DNA from 2 places in the Ruania alba genome. Region 2 is predicted to be linked to the other one. Evidence: riboswitches for the same ligand, from Rfam matches in the RefSeq annotation. Region 2 holds a riboswitch; the other holds the start of a gene.
What was found. A riboswitch is a leader RNA that binds a small molecule or an ion and turns the genes downstream of it on or off. The one in region 2 is predicted to bind thiamine pyrophosphate.
Positions count from the first base shown of each region.

Region 1 (6,286 bases), 1.5 Mb from region 2:
CCGGCACGCCGCTGGGCGTGATCGGTGGGCGCCGGCCACATATCCAGGTGACGATCCCGTTCGACCAACTGCTCCCGGACCGGCACGAGGGCGAGATGTCTGGCGCCGCGATCGCGGGGAGCGACGTGCCCATCCTGGCTGGCTACGGGCCGATCGCGCCGACGACCGCGCGTGCGGTCGCCGCCGGCGGAATCTGGCGGCGGCTCGTCACCGACCCGGTGACCGGAACGGTGCTCGACATCGGCAGGACCCGTTATCGGCCACCACCCGGGATGGCCGAACTTGTCCGGGCGAGAGACGGGACCTGCGTGCGGCCCGGGTGCTCGCACCAGGCCGACCATTGCCAGCTCGACCACACGATCCCGTTCGGTTCAGGTGGGCGGACGGGTGTGTCCAACCTCGGTCCGTTGTGCACTCGCGACCATCTCCTCAAGACCCACGGCGATTTCACTGTGACCCAGATCGAACCGGGGGTCTTCGAGTGGACCACGCCTGCCGGGTACCAGTATCGGCGCGAGCGCGACGGTGCCACCACGAACCTGGGTGCCGGCACGCCCGGTGCGCCGCGTCGCGACCCTGAGGACGGGCGCGACCCGCCGTTCTGACCGCCCGGTCTGGTCGGGCGCGGGGTCGACCGGTGAGCGGCCGCGCCCGAGTGTGGCCGCGCTCACTGGTCTTTACTTAGCCAAAGTAACGAGTTATCATCGCTGGCGATGGGAAATGAACGTGGCTGCGCCCCGCGGCCTCCCGGGGGTCTCGCCTCCCGGCTCCGGATGACGCTGTTGCGGACCTCTCGCAAGTTGCGCGCCGAGCAGGCCGGGCAGTTGTCCGAGACCCACCGGTCGGTGCTCGCGAGCGTGGTCACGAACGGTCCCTTCACTCCGAGTGAGCTGGCTGCGCGTGAGCACGTCCAACCGCCGTCGATGACCCGGACGATCCGGGGCCTCGAGGAGGCCGGACTGCTGGCCCGCACCACACATCCGACCGACCGCCGTCAGGTGCTCGTGACCGCGACGGAGGCCGGGAACGTCTACATCAAGGAGACACGACGCCGTCGGGACGAATGGCTGGCCCGCCGCCTGAAGTCCCTCACCCCAGCAGAACGCCAGACCCTCTCTGACGCCGAAGAGATCCTGAGGAGGATCACCACCCAGTGAGCGCCATGTTCGCCTCGTTACGCCAGTTCAACTATCGCCTCTGGTTCGCAGGGGCACTGGTGGCGAACATCGGTACCTGGATGCAGCGCATCGGGCAGGACTGGCTGGTGCTCACCGAGCTCTCCGACGATTCCGGCATCGCCGTCGGGATCGTCACCGGATTGCAGTTCGTCCCTTCGGTGCTGCTCACCCCGTATGCCGGCGTGCTCGCGGACCGGCTGGACAAGCGCAAGTTGCTGATCGTCACCCAGGGAGCGATGGGCGCGCTCGCCGCGGCGCTCGGTCTGCTCGTGCTGCTCGGGCACGCCGAGCTGTGGCATGTGTACATCTTCGCGTTGTTGCTCGGTATCGCTAGCGCCTTCGACGTTCCGGCCCGGCAGACCTTCGTCTCCGAGCTGGTGCCCACCGGTGGGCTGCCGAACGCGGTCGCGCTGAACAGCGCCTCGTTCAACGCCGCCCGGATGATCGGCCCTGCGGTCGCCGGTCTGCTGATCGCTGCCTTCGGCCCTGGCTGGGTCTTCCTGATCAACGCGGTCTCCTTCGCCGCCACCATCGCGGCCATGCTCGCTATGCGCACGCGCGATCTTCGGAAAGTGCCCCGAACCCCGCGGGCCAAGGGTCAGCTGCGCGCCGGGATCGCCTACGTGCGCCACCGCAGCGACATCATCATGATCATGGCCGTGGTGTTCGTGGTGGGCGGTTTCGGCCTGAACTTCCAGCTCACCTCTGCCGTGATGGCACGCGTGGAGTTCGGCAAGGACGCCGGCGAGTACGGCATCCTCGGCTCCATCCTCGCAGTGGGCTCGCTCGCCGGCGCCCTCATGGCTGCCCGCCGCAAGCGACCGCGGGTCCGCGTGGTGATCGTGGCGGCGCTCGGGTTCGCCGTCAGCGCCACCCTGCTTGCCCTGGCCCCGACCTACGAGCTGTTCGCATTGGCGTGCATCCCGGTCGGATTTACCTCCTTGACCATGCTGACCTCGGCCAACGCCGCCATCCAGATCAGCATCGACCCGGCCTTCCGCGGTCGCGTGATGAGCCTGTACGTGGTGGTGCTGTTCGCCGGGAACCCGATCGGCTCGCCGCTCGTGGGGTGGATCGCGGATGCCTGGGGCCCGCGCTGGTCCATCGGGATCGGCGCGATCGCGGCGCTGCTGGTGGCCGCCGCAGCCGCGATCTGGGCACGCAAGTACTGGCACATCGAGGTGCGCTACCGGATGCGTGAGCGCCCGCACCTGCTGCTCACCAATGCCGAGGAGCGCGCCGCCCTGGAGGCGGCCCGGGTCGAGATCGCCGGGCAGCAGAGCGTGGACCGCTCGCACGCCGCCTGAGGGCGCTACGTGAGCCGGTGGCTCGCATCACCGCCTGTTGCCCACGAGGCGGACGGCTGGTCGACGCCGGCTCGTCGAGGAGTACGCTGGAGAGGACACAAGCCCCCGGGGAGCGCGTTGGCGCTGAGAGTGTGGTCGCATACCGCGGCCGCAGACCCGAGGAACCTGACCCGGTTCGCACCGGCGTAGGGAGTTGGGCAACAGATGCGAGTACCGCCGTGCGTGGGTACCCGTCCTGTCACGTCCCTCGGGGGTCCCGCCAACGAGGAGGACCCACATGTCCCACCCCAGCGCACGGGCAGCATCTGCCGGCCCCGCCACTGACGTAGGCACCCAGCCCGCCCCGGACGCCTACGGCACCGGCGCGCGCTTCTCCCTGCACCCGATGACCGACTCCTTCATCGACGTCATCCTCGGCGCCCTGGACGCCGCGGACACCGACGGGCTCACCCTCACCACCGACGATGTCTCCACCTTCGTGCGGGGGCCGGAGAACCGCCTGCTCAGTTACCTCACCGAGACCATCGCGCACGCCGGCCGCACCGGTGTGCACACCGTGGCCCACGTACTGCTCTCCCGCGGCTGCCCGGGCGAGGTGGCCTGCGAGGTGGCCGACGGCGCAGCGTACGCCCCCGAGGTGCCGCACCCAACCGCCGCCACCGGTCTGCAGGCCAGTGCCCACTGGGCCCTGTACCCCCTGGAGGACGGCGCCAATGCCGATCACATGGCAGGCATCTACGCCGCCATCGAGAACGCGAAGCAGCTCGGCGTCTACTCCGGCTCCGAGCACTACGTGACCCGGCTCGACGGTGACCTCGCTGACGTGCTGGCGGCCGTCGTCGCCGGTTGGCTGCTGGTAGGTGCCGATGTGCGGCACGTGGCCACTCACGTGACCGTGTCACTGAACTCCCCGACAGGAGGCCCGCGATGAGCGCCGCTACTCCCACCCCCCGACGGCGGCCGGTCACCCTGCACGATCTGGTGCTGCTGGCCGTGCTGGCCGTGGTCTTCGGGTTCCTCTACTGGGCCCTGGTGCAGGTGTGGGGCTGGTTGCAGGTCGCCATGGGGCCGATGGGCGATCTCGCCCAGAACGTGCTCATCGGCGGCTGGATGGTGGTGGCCCCGCTCGCCCTGTACATCGTGCGCAAGCCTGGCGTCGGGATCGTGGTGGAGATCATCGCCTCGATCGTGGAAGTCGTCTTCCTCGCCTCCCCGGTGGGTCCCACGCTGATCCTGGTCGCCCTGATCCAAGGGGTCGGCGCCGAAGCAGCCTTCGCGGCCACCCGGTACCGCCGGTACGGCTGGTGGGTCTTCGTGGTCTCCGGCATCACCGCCGCCCTCGCGAACCTCGTGCTGGGCATGGTGCGGTTCGGCTGGGCCGGCCAGGATCTGTTCGCCCTGCGGGTCGGCTTCCAGTTCGCCTCCGGAATCCTGCTGTGCGGACTGCTCGCGAAGGTGATCGGGGACGCGTTGCTGCGCACCGGAGTGCTCGACAACTACGCCATCGGCCGCGCGGCCCGCGAGGCCGAACGAGCGACCGGACGTGCGACCGAGCCGGCACCGACCGCGGCACCGGAGCAGTCCACCCAGCCGGAAGTGTCGGCCCGGACCCGGCCGGACGAGTCGTCGGGAGCGGACAATCCCTGACACGGTGCTCCACCTGCGGGACGTGGGGGTGCACTACCCCGCGCCGACGCCCCGGTGCTGCGCCAGGTGGACCTGGACCTGGCTGCGGGGGAGCGCATGCTCCTGCTCGGCCGGTCCGGGTCCGGCAAGAGCTCGCTGCTGCGTGCCCTCGCCGGGGTGGTTCCGGGCACCATCGAGGCGGATGTGACCGGCACCTGGCAGGTGTGCGGCCAGGACCCCCGCCTCACCCCCGTGCCCGAGCTGGCCAGGCACGTGGCCACCCTCACCCAGGATCCGGCCGATCAGCTGTGCCTGCCCACCGTGGTGGACGAGGTGGCCTTCGCCCTGGAGAACCGCGCCGTGCCACCCGAGCAGATCGGGCCCCGGGTGACGGCGGCGCTCGCCGCGGTGGGCGCCGGGCACCTGGCCGGGCGCCGCACCAGTGAGCTCTCCGGGGGTGAGGGGCAGCGGGTGGCGCTCGCGGCCGCCCTGGTCGCGCGCCCGGAGCTGATCCTGCTGGACGAACCCACCGCACTGCTGGACCCGGCCGCGGCCCGAGAGGTCGGGGCACTGCTGGCCGGGCTGCCCGGAGCGAGCCTGATGATCGAGCACCGCCTCGACGAGCTCGGCACGCTCCCCGCACGCAGCGTGCTGCTGGCCTCGGACGGCACCGTGGCCGCGGCCGGCCCTACCGACGAGCTGCTCGCTGCCGAGGACGCGGCCGGGACCGGCACCTGGGTGCCCGCCGGCGTGGAGGTGGCGCGGGCCGTGCGCCGGCTCACCAGGCAGCCTGGGCGAGCGGGCAGTGGCACGCATGCTCCGCCGTCGGGACCTGCCGCGCTCGCCGATGGGTTGCGCGCCCTGGATGCCGCGGTGGGGCCAGCAGCGCCGGCCCGGCCGGACCCCGGGGACGTGCTGCTGCACACCGAGAACCTCGCGGTCCGCAGGGGAGACCGCGACGTGGTGCGGGGCGTGGACCTGCAGGTGCGCGCCGGCACCATCACTGCCGTGCTGGGGGCGAACGGATCCGGCAAGAGCACCCTGCTGCTCGGTCTGGCCGGGCTGCTGCCCGCCGAGAACGTGCGGGGCACAGCGCGGGTGGGCATGGTGTTCCAGAACCCCGAGCACCAGTTCCTCGCGCGTTCGGCCCGGGCGGAGATTGAGCTGGGCCTGGCAGGTCAGCACGACGGCGGAGCCCCCGATCCCGTGGAGGTGCTGGCTGCGTACGGGCTCACCGAGGTGGCCGACCGGGACCCGTTCCGGCTCTCCGGCGGGCAGCAGCGTCGGCTCTCTCTCGCCGCGATGACGGCGATGGGTGATGACGTGCTGCTCGCCGACGAACCCACCTTCGGGCAGGACCGGCGCACCACCCTGGCGGTGGCCACCCAGCTGCGCCGGATCGCCGAGGGTGGGGGAGCGGTGGTGCTGGTCAGCCACGACCTCCGGCTGGTGGCCTCCCTCGCCGATCAGATACTGCTTCTCGCCGACGGAGCTCCGGTGGCTGCCGGCCCGACCGCGGAGGTACTCACCCCGCAGGTGCTGGGCCGCGCCGGGTTGCGACTGCCGCCGCTGTTGGAGGCGTGGATCGTCGGCGCGCACGGCGACCCGGGGCGACTGCCGGCCCTGCTGCACGGGCTGGACCAGCTGGCACTCGAGGACGCTGAGCAGCGTCCCGACCGGGTGGGGGTGGTCTGATGAACGCCCCTGCATTCGGACGACCGCTCCCGGTGGACTCGTTGCTGCACCGGCGCGACCCCACGATCAAGCTGGCCGTGGTGCTCGTGGTGTGCCTGGCGATCACGGCGGTGGTGGACCCGATCACCCCCACGGCGCTGTACCTGCTCACCTGGCCGGCCGCCCTGCTCGCCGGCCGGATCCCCGTCGTCACCCTGCTGCGCGCCCACATCCCGTTCGTCGCCTTCGCGTTCAGCCTGCTGCTGGTGAACGCCACCACCCGTGACGGCGCACCGATTGCCCGGGTGCTGGCCCTCGACATCACCTCCGAGGGGCTCACCATCGGCGCCGGCCTGGCGATGCGCACCCTGCTGATCGGCATCGTCTCGGTGACCTTCGTGCTCACCACCGACGGTGCCCGGCTGATGACCAGCCTGCACCAGCACGTCCGGCTCAGCGGCCGGTTCGCCTACGCCGTGCTCGCCGGATACCGCCTGCTCG
Region 1 covers NZ_FNTX01000002.1:1,788,108-1,794,393, forward strand. The annotation lists gene BLU77_RS18415 (HNH endonuclease signature motif containing protein) at 1-605, shown strand, start outside; gene BLU77_RS18420 (MarR family transcriptional regulator) at 714-1,157, shown strand; gene BLU77_RS18425 (MFS transporter) at 1,154-2,485, shown strand; TPP riboswitch at 2,582-2,696, shown strand; gene BLU77_RS18430 (YkoF family thiamine/hydroxymethylpyrimidine-binding protein) at 2,763-3,416, shown strand; gene BLU77_RS18435 (ECF transporter S component) at 3,413-4,132, shown strand; gene BLU77_RS22250 (ABC transporter ATP-binding protein) at 4,187-5,806, shown strand; gene BLU77_RS18445 (energy-coupling factor transporter transmembrane component T family protein) at 5,806-6,286, shown strand, end outside.
Region 1: linked by a shared signal. The riboswitch ahead of BLU77_RS18430 (YkoF family thiamine/hydroxymethylpyrimidine-binding protein) and the one ahead of BLU77_RS11785 (thiamine ABC transporter substrate-binding protein) in region 2 are both predicted to bind thiamine pyrophosphate.

Region 2 (6,286 bases):
GGCTCATCGAGCGTCGCGGGGGGAGTACCTCGCTGGAACGACTCGGTTCGTTGGCGAAGCTCGCTCCGGTGCTCGGCGTGCTGTTCTTCGTCTCGGCGATGAACCTCGCGGGCATCCCCCCGATGTCCGGGTTCCTCGGCAAGCTCGGGCTCCTGCTGGCCGGTCTCGCGGACGGGAGCGGTCTGGCCGTGGCGGGCGTCGTTGCTGGACTGGCCACCTCCCTGCTCACCCTCTACGCCGTGGTGAAGGCGTGGAACAAGGCCTTCTGGCAGCGCGCCCCGGAGGAGCTGCCCACAGCGACAGTGCCGCGCACCATGATCGGCCCGGCCGCCGCGCTGGTAGCGCTCGGGGTGCTGATCGCCTTCGTGGGCGGGCCGCTGTACGCCTACACCGACGCCGCATCGCGCGATCTGCGCGCCCGCACCCCGTACGTGGACGCGGTGATCGTGGACGGCGAACGTGGCGAAGGGGAGTCGTCCCAGTCCGAGGACTCCGGGGCTGCCGAGGACGCCACGAACCCGGCCGAGGAACCCTCCGGCACTGAGACGGCCGACCCGCGGCCTACCGAGAGTGACGAACCCTCCGGAGGTGAGCGATGAAGGCGAAGAGCTCCTACCGGTGGGACTGGCTGCGCCGATGGCCGATGGCCATCTGGATGACCATCGTCTGGGTGATGCTGTGGGGCGACCTGACCGTGGCGAACGTATGCACCGGGCTGGTGGTGAGCTTCCTGCTGCTGCGGGTATTCCCGATGCCGAAGGTCGGTTTCGACGGCCGGTGGTCGTTGATCGGCGCAGTGATCCTGCTGGCCCAGCTGCTGTGGGACATCGCGCGAGCCTCCATCTCCGTGGCGGTCCAAGCGTTGCGGTGGCACAGCACCCCGCGCGGGGCCGTGATCCGGGTACAGCTGCGATCCGAGTCCGACCTAGTGCTCACATTGACGGGGGAGCTCACCTCACTGATCCCGGGTTCGCTCGTGGTGGAGGCGCACCGCCTGACCGGCATCCTCTACCTGCACGTGCTCGATGTAACCAAGGAGGGCTCGCTGGAGAAGGCGCGGCGTGACGTCCTCGAGCAGGAGAAGCGGGTGATGCATGCGCTCGCCACGGATGCTGACATCGCCGCGGCCGGTATCCGGCCGCGCCCCTGGAAGCGGCACCATCTCAACGCGAGGAGCGACTCATGAGCCCGATCGTGATGGTGATCTGCGGTGTGCTGCTCACCGCCGCTGCCCTCATCGTGGTGGGCCGCGTGGAGCGTGGTCCCAGCATGCTCGACAGGGTGGTCGCCCTCGATGTGCTGGTCGCCGTGCTGATCGGCAGCATTGCCTTGGTGTCGCTGTGGTTCGGCCGCGAAGATTTGGTGCTGGTGCTCACCGTGCTCGCGCTGGTCGGCTTCGTCGGGTCGGTCACGCTCGCCCGGTTCGCGGCCGCTGAGCCGGAGGAGGAGCGGCGCATCCTCACCCCGTCCGAGGTGGCCGAGGCAGACGCCCGGGAACGCGAGCGCATGGCGGTGGAGTCCGAGAAGGGCGAGGACGGGAGGGGAGAGCCATGACCGTCGCCCAGGTGATCGCCGCCGTCTGCATGATCGCCGGATCAGCGCTCACGCTCGTTGCCGCGATCGGGATCGCCCGGTTCCCGGACCTGCTGGCGCGGATGCATGCCGCCACCAAGCCCCAGGTGCTCGGGCTGATGTTGATGATGGCAGGACTCGCCGTGGGGCTGGGGTCCAGTCAGATCACACCGAAGGTGCTGCTCGTGGTGATCTTCCAGATGCTCACCGCACCGGTGGCGGCGCACATGGTGGGCCGCGCCGGCTACCGGACGGGAAAGATCCGATCCGACCTGCTCGTCGCCGACGAACTCACCGAGGACCTGGAGGCCGCGCGCTCGCGTGAGGAGTCCTGACCACGCAGCGGGTCAGTCCTTGGGGATGTCCCCGCTGTCCAGCCACTTCTTCGCCCCACGGGTGGCGAAGGTGCGCGCGAACGTCACCACGGCACCGCTCACCGCGGCGAACACCACCAGCTCACCCAGGCTGATCTCGCCGTCGTCGGCGTCACCGGTGGGCGGCTCGTGACCGGTCACGGCCTTCCAGCCGGCGGTGAGCAGCTTGTTGGCGGCAATGCCTGCCGCGACGGCAGCCACCGTGGTGACCAGCTTCTGGATGTTCATGCGCGACTCCTTGAGGATCAGTGCTGCGCGTCCAGCGTAATGGGCCCGCGACTGTCGCGGGCTACTCAGGCCGCGCGGGTTGTTCAGATCGGGTGAGGAGATCGCCGACGTCGCACTCGAGGGCGTCGCAGATGGCCGCGAGAGTGCTGAACCGGATGGCCTTGGCCCGGTCGTTCTTGAGCACGGAGAGGTTCACCAGGCTGACGCCCACCTGCTCGCTGAGGTGGGTCAGTGTCATGCCACGTTCGGCGAGGAGCTCGCCGAGCCGGCAGTGGATCAGGGTGGAGGCGTCGTCGTCGGCTCGTCGCGGGGTCATACCAAGCCCTCTGTGTCCTTCTGCATGCGCTCACCGAGCATCAGCACGGTCGCGATCACGGCGAGCGTGAGCCCCCAGCCCACGGAAGCGAAATCGGACTCGAAAATTGTCAGTAGGAAGCCTTCCTCGGTCCCGCTCCGGTCCGCGTCGAGCAGGGTGACCGTCTCCGCACGCGCCAGTCCGGAGAACAGGTCTCCGAAGAGCCCGCCCCTGATCATCACGATCGCAGCCACCGTGACGGCGACGCGTGCCGACCGTACGAATGGGCGCCCCGAGGCGGTGCGCCAGGCGAGCCAGGCCACCGATCCGGCCACACCAGCAGTCACCAGGGCAGCGCACAGACGGGCGGCCCAGGTGAAGGCGCGTACCGCCGCCGGGGGGTCGGTGAGGGTGAGGGTGACGTCCTGGTACCGCGCCTCGGACACCTGGCCGGCCGTGGCGAGGAACTCCGGTGAGCTCGGGTTCGCGAGCTCGAGACCGTCGATCTCCAGGGCCGTGGCCGTGGTGGTCTCGATCGTCCCGACAGCCAGGCCCACGAGAGCCGCCAGTGCGATGAGAGCGGCACCGGCGGCCACCACGATGAGCACGATCCGGTCCGCCCGACTCACGGCCGGTGGCGTGTCGTTCATGACTACTCCTTATTGATGATCGTTAATAACGATGAACGATAAGTTAGCACGGGAATGCGGTGAGGGAACCGTTTCGCGCGCAGTGGCTCGTGCGGATTGCGCGCTGCTCATCGTTCCCGGCTCGGCGGTGTACCGTGATCGCACACGACAGGGGAGCGCCCGAGGCGCTGAGAGTGCGGTCCGCCGCAGACCCTCGAACCTGCACCGGTTAGCACCGGCGAAGGAAGTCGAGTTTTCTCTCTCTACCCCTCCTTACCTACAAGGAGGACATGGACATGGCAGTTTTCAAGCTCGCCGAGCGCAACCTGGTGCGGCGGAATAGCGTGAAATCGCCGCACAAAGTTGCGCTCGGCGCGGGGGTGGGGGCGCTTGCGGCGCTCGCCCTGGCCGGGTGCTCAGTGATTGGGACCGGCTCCGAGGGCGGCTCGCAATCCGGTTCGGAAGGGCCCGACGGCGCAGGGTCGGGTGTGGTGCAGGTGGTCACCCACGACTCGTTCCACGTCTCCGAGGAGCTGATCGCCGCGTTCGAGGCCGACTCCGGCTACACCGTCGAACTCAGTGCACCGGGTGACGGCGGCGCCCTGGTGAACCAGCTCATCCTCACCGCCGACTCCCCGCTGGGCGACGTCGCCTACGGCGTGGACAACTCCTTCGCCAGCCGGGCACTCGACGAAGGAGTGTTCGCCTCCTACGCCTCCCCGGCCCTCCCGGCGAGCGCCGAGCAGTACGTGATCGAGGGCTCTGACGCGCTCACCCCGATCGACATCGGCGACGTGTGCCTGAACGTGGACCACGAGTGGTTTGCCGAGGCCGGGATTGACGAGCCGGAGAACTTCGAGGACCTGCTCGATCCGCAGTACGAGGACCTGCTGGTGGTGACCAACCCGGCGACGTCGTCCCCCGGCCTGGCCTTCCTGCTCGCCACGGTCGGTGCGTTCGGCGAAGACGGTTGGCTGGAGTACTGGGAAGGGCTCGCCGACAACGGACTGAAGGTGGTGGACGGCTGGTCGGACGCCTACTCAGTGGACTTCTCCGGCTCCGCGGGCGAGGGGGACCGGCCGATCGTGCTCTCCTACTCGACCTCTCCGGCGTTCGAGGTGGGCGAGGGGGAGACCGAGGCGCCCACCGGGGCGCTGCTGAACACCTGCTTCCGGCAGGTCGAGTACGCCGGGGTGATCGCCGGTGCCGCGAACCCCGAGGGCGGGCAGGCCTTCATCGACTTCCTGCTCTCCGACGAGGTGCAGGCCGATATCCCGGAGCAGATGTACGTCTACCCGGTGAACGACCAGGTGGAGCTGCCGGAGTCGTGGACCCAGTTCGCGCCGCTCGCCGATGATCCGCACGAGGTGGACCCGGCCGACATCGACGCCCGCCGCGACGAGTGGATCCAGGCATGGACGGCGGCGGTCATCGGGTGAGCCAGCCCCCCACTGCCGAACGCAATGTTGTGCGGTCTTCGCGCCCGGAACGCCGCACAAGGTTGCGCTCGGCCGGTGGGGGTGGGGTGGCGCGAGGGGTGCGGGGGCTGGTCTGGGGGCTGGCCGCAGCGGTACCGCTCGTCTTCCTCGGCGTCTTCTTCGGCTACCCGGTGGCCTCCCTGATCGCCCGCGGCTTCGTCACCGACGGGATGATCGATCTCGGCGGCTTCGCGGAGGTGTTCTCCCGCCCTCGCACCTGGCGGATCATCCGGCTCACCCTCACCCAGGCCGTGCTCGGCATTGCCGGTGCCGTGCTGCTTGGCATCCCCGGCGCTTACATCCTCTACCGCCGGTCCTTCCCCGGGCAGCGTCTCGTACGCGCCGTGGTCACGGTCCCGTTCGTGCTGCCGACCGTCGTGGTGGGCGTGGCATTCCGGACCCTGCTCGCTGACTCCGGCCCGCTCGGCTTCCTCAGCCTGGACGGCACATTCGCCGCGATCGTGCTCGCCTTGATCTTCTTCAACTACGCCGTCGTGGTCCGCACGGTCGGCGGGTTGTGGGAGCGGCTCGACCCGCGCACCGAGCAGGCCGCTCGAGCGCTCGGTGCCTCCCCGGTACGCGCCTTCCTCAGTGTGACCCTCCCAGCGCTGACACCCGCGATCGCCTCGGCCGCCTCCGTGGTCTTCCTGTTCTGCGCCACCGCCTTCGGGGTGGTGCTGGTGCTCGGCGGCGTGCAGTTCGGCACCATCGAGACTGAGATCTGGATCCAGACCACCCAGTTCCTCGACCTGCGCGCCGCCGCCGTGCTCTCGGTGATGCAGTTGGTGGTGGTGGCCGGGTCCCTGGCGGTGTTCTCCCGCGCCCGGGCCGGCCGCGAACGGGCCCTCCGGCTGCAATCGGCCAGCACCCGGCCGGTGCCGCTCCGGCTGTGGCAGCACCACCGGCCCGGGCCCGACTTGCTGCCCACCGCAGCGACCGCCGTCGTGGTGGGCCTGCTGGTGCTGCTGCCCATGGGGACCCTGCTGATCAGGTCGCTGCGGACGCCGTCGGGTTGGGGCGTGGGCAACTATGTGGCCCTCGGCACCACCGGCGGGGACAACGCGCTCACCGTGACCGTGTGGGAGGCGGCCGCGAACTCGCTGCGGATCGCCGTCGATGCCACCGTGCTGGCCGTGGTGATGGGCGTCCTGGTGGCGCTGGTGCTCTCCCGCCGGCCCCGGCACCCGGCCGCCCGCCGCGCGATCGGCTGGATGGACGGCCTGGTGATGCTGCCGCTCGGGGTGTCCGCGGTGACCGTGGGATTCGGGTTCCTGATCACTCTGGACACCCCGCCGCTGGACCTGCGCTCATCCCCGGTGCTGATCCCGATCGCACAGGCGATCGTGGCGATGCCGCTGGTGGTGCGGACCGTGCTGCCGGTGCTGCGCGCGATCGACCCTCGATTGCGCGAGGCCGCCGCGGTGCTCGGTGCGTCCCCGGTCCGGGTGCTGGCTGCCGTGGACCTGCCGTTCCTGATCCGCTCGGTGGGCCTGGCGATCGGGTTCGCCTTCGCCGTCTCGCTCGGGGAGTTCGGGGCGACGGCGTTCCTCGCCCGCCCGGATCGGCCCACCCTGCCGGTGGTCATCTTCCGCCTGATCGGGCGGCCTGGTGCGGAAAACTACGGGATGGCGCTCGCAGCCTCGGTGCTGCTGGCGCTGCTCACCGCCTCGGTGATGGGGCTAGCGGAACGGCTGCGGGGGGAGCGGGCCG
Region 2 covers NZ_FNTX01000002.1:273,605-279,890, reverse strand. The annotation lists gene BLU77_RS11820 (Na+/H+ antiporter subunit D) at 1-599, shown strand, start outside; gene BLU77_RS11815 (Na+/H+ antiporter subunit E) at 596-1,186, shown strand; gene BLU77_RS11810 (MrpF/PhaF family protein) at 1,183-1,554, shown strand; gene mnhG (monovalent cation/H(+) antiporter subunit G) at 1,551-1,907, shown strand; gene BLU77_RS11800 (DUF4235 domain-containing protein) at 1,920-2,174, opposite strand; gene BLU77_RS11795 (helix-turn-helix domain-containing protein) at 2,236-2,490, opposite strand; gene BLU77_RS11790 (hypothetical protein) at 2,487-3,119, opposite strand; TPP riboswitch at 3,259-3,362, shown strand; gene BLU77_RS11785 (thiamine ABC transporter substrate-binding protein) at 3,395-4,537, shown strand; gene BLU77_RS11780 (ABC transporter permease) at 4,513-6,286, shown strand, end outside.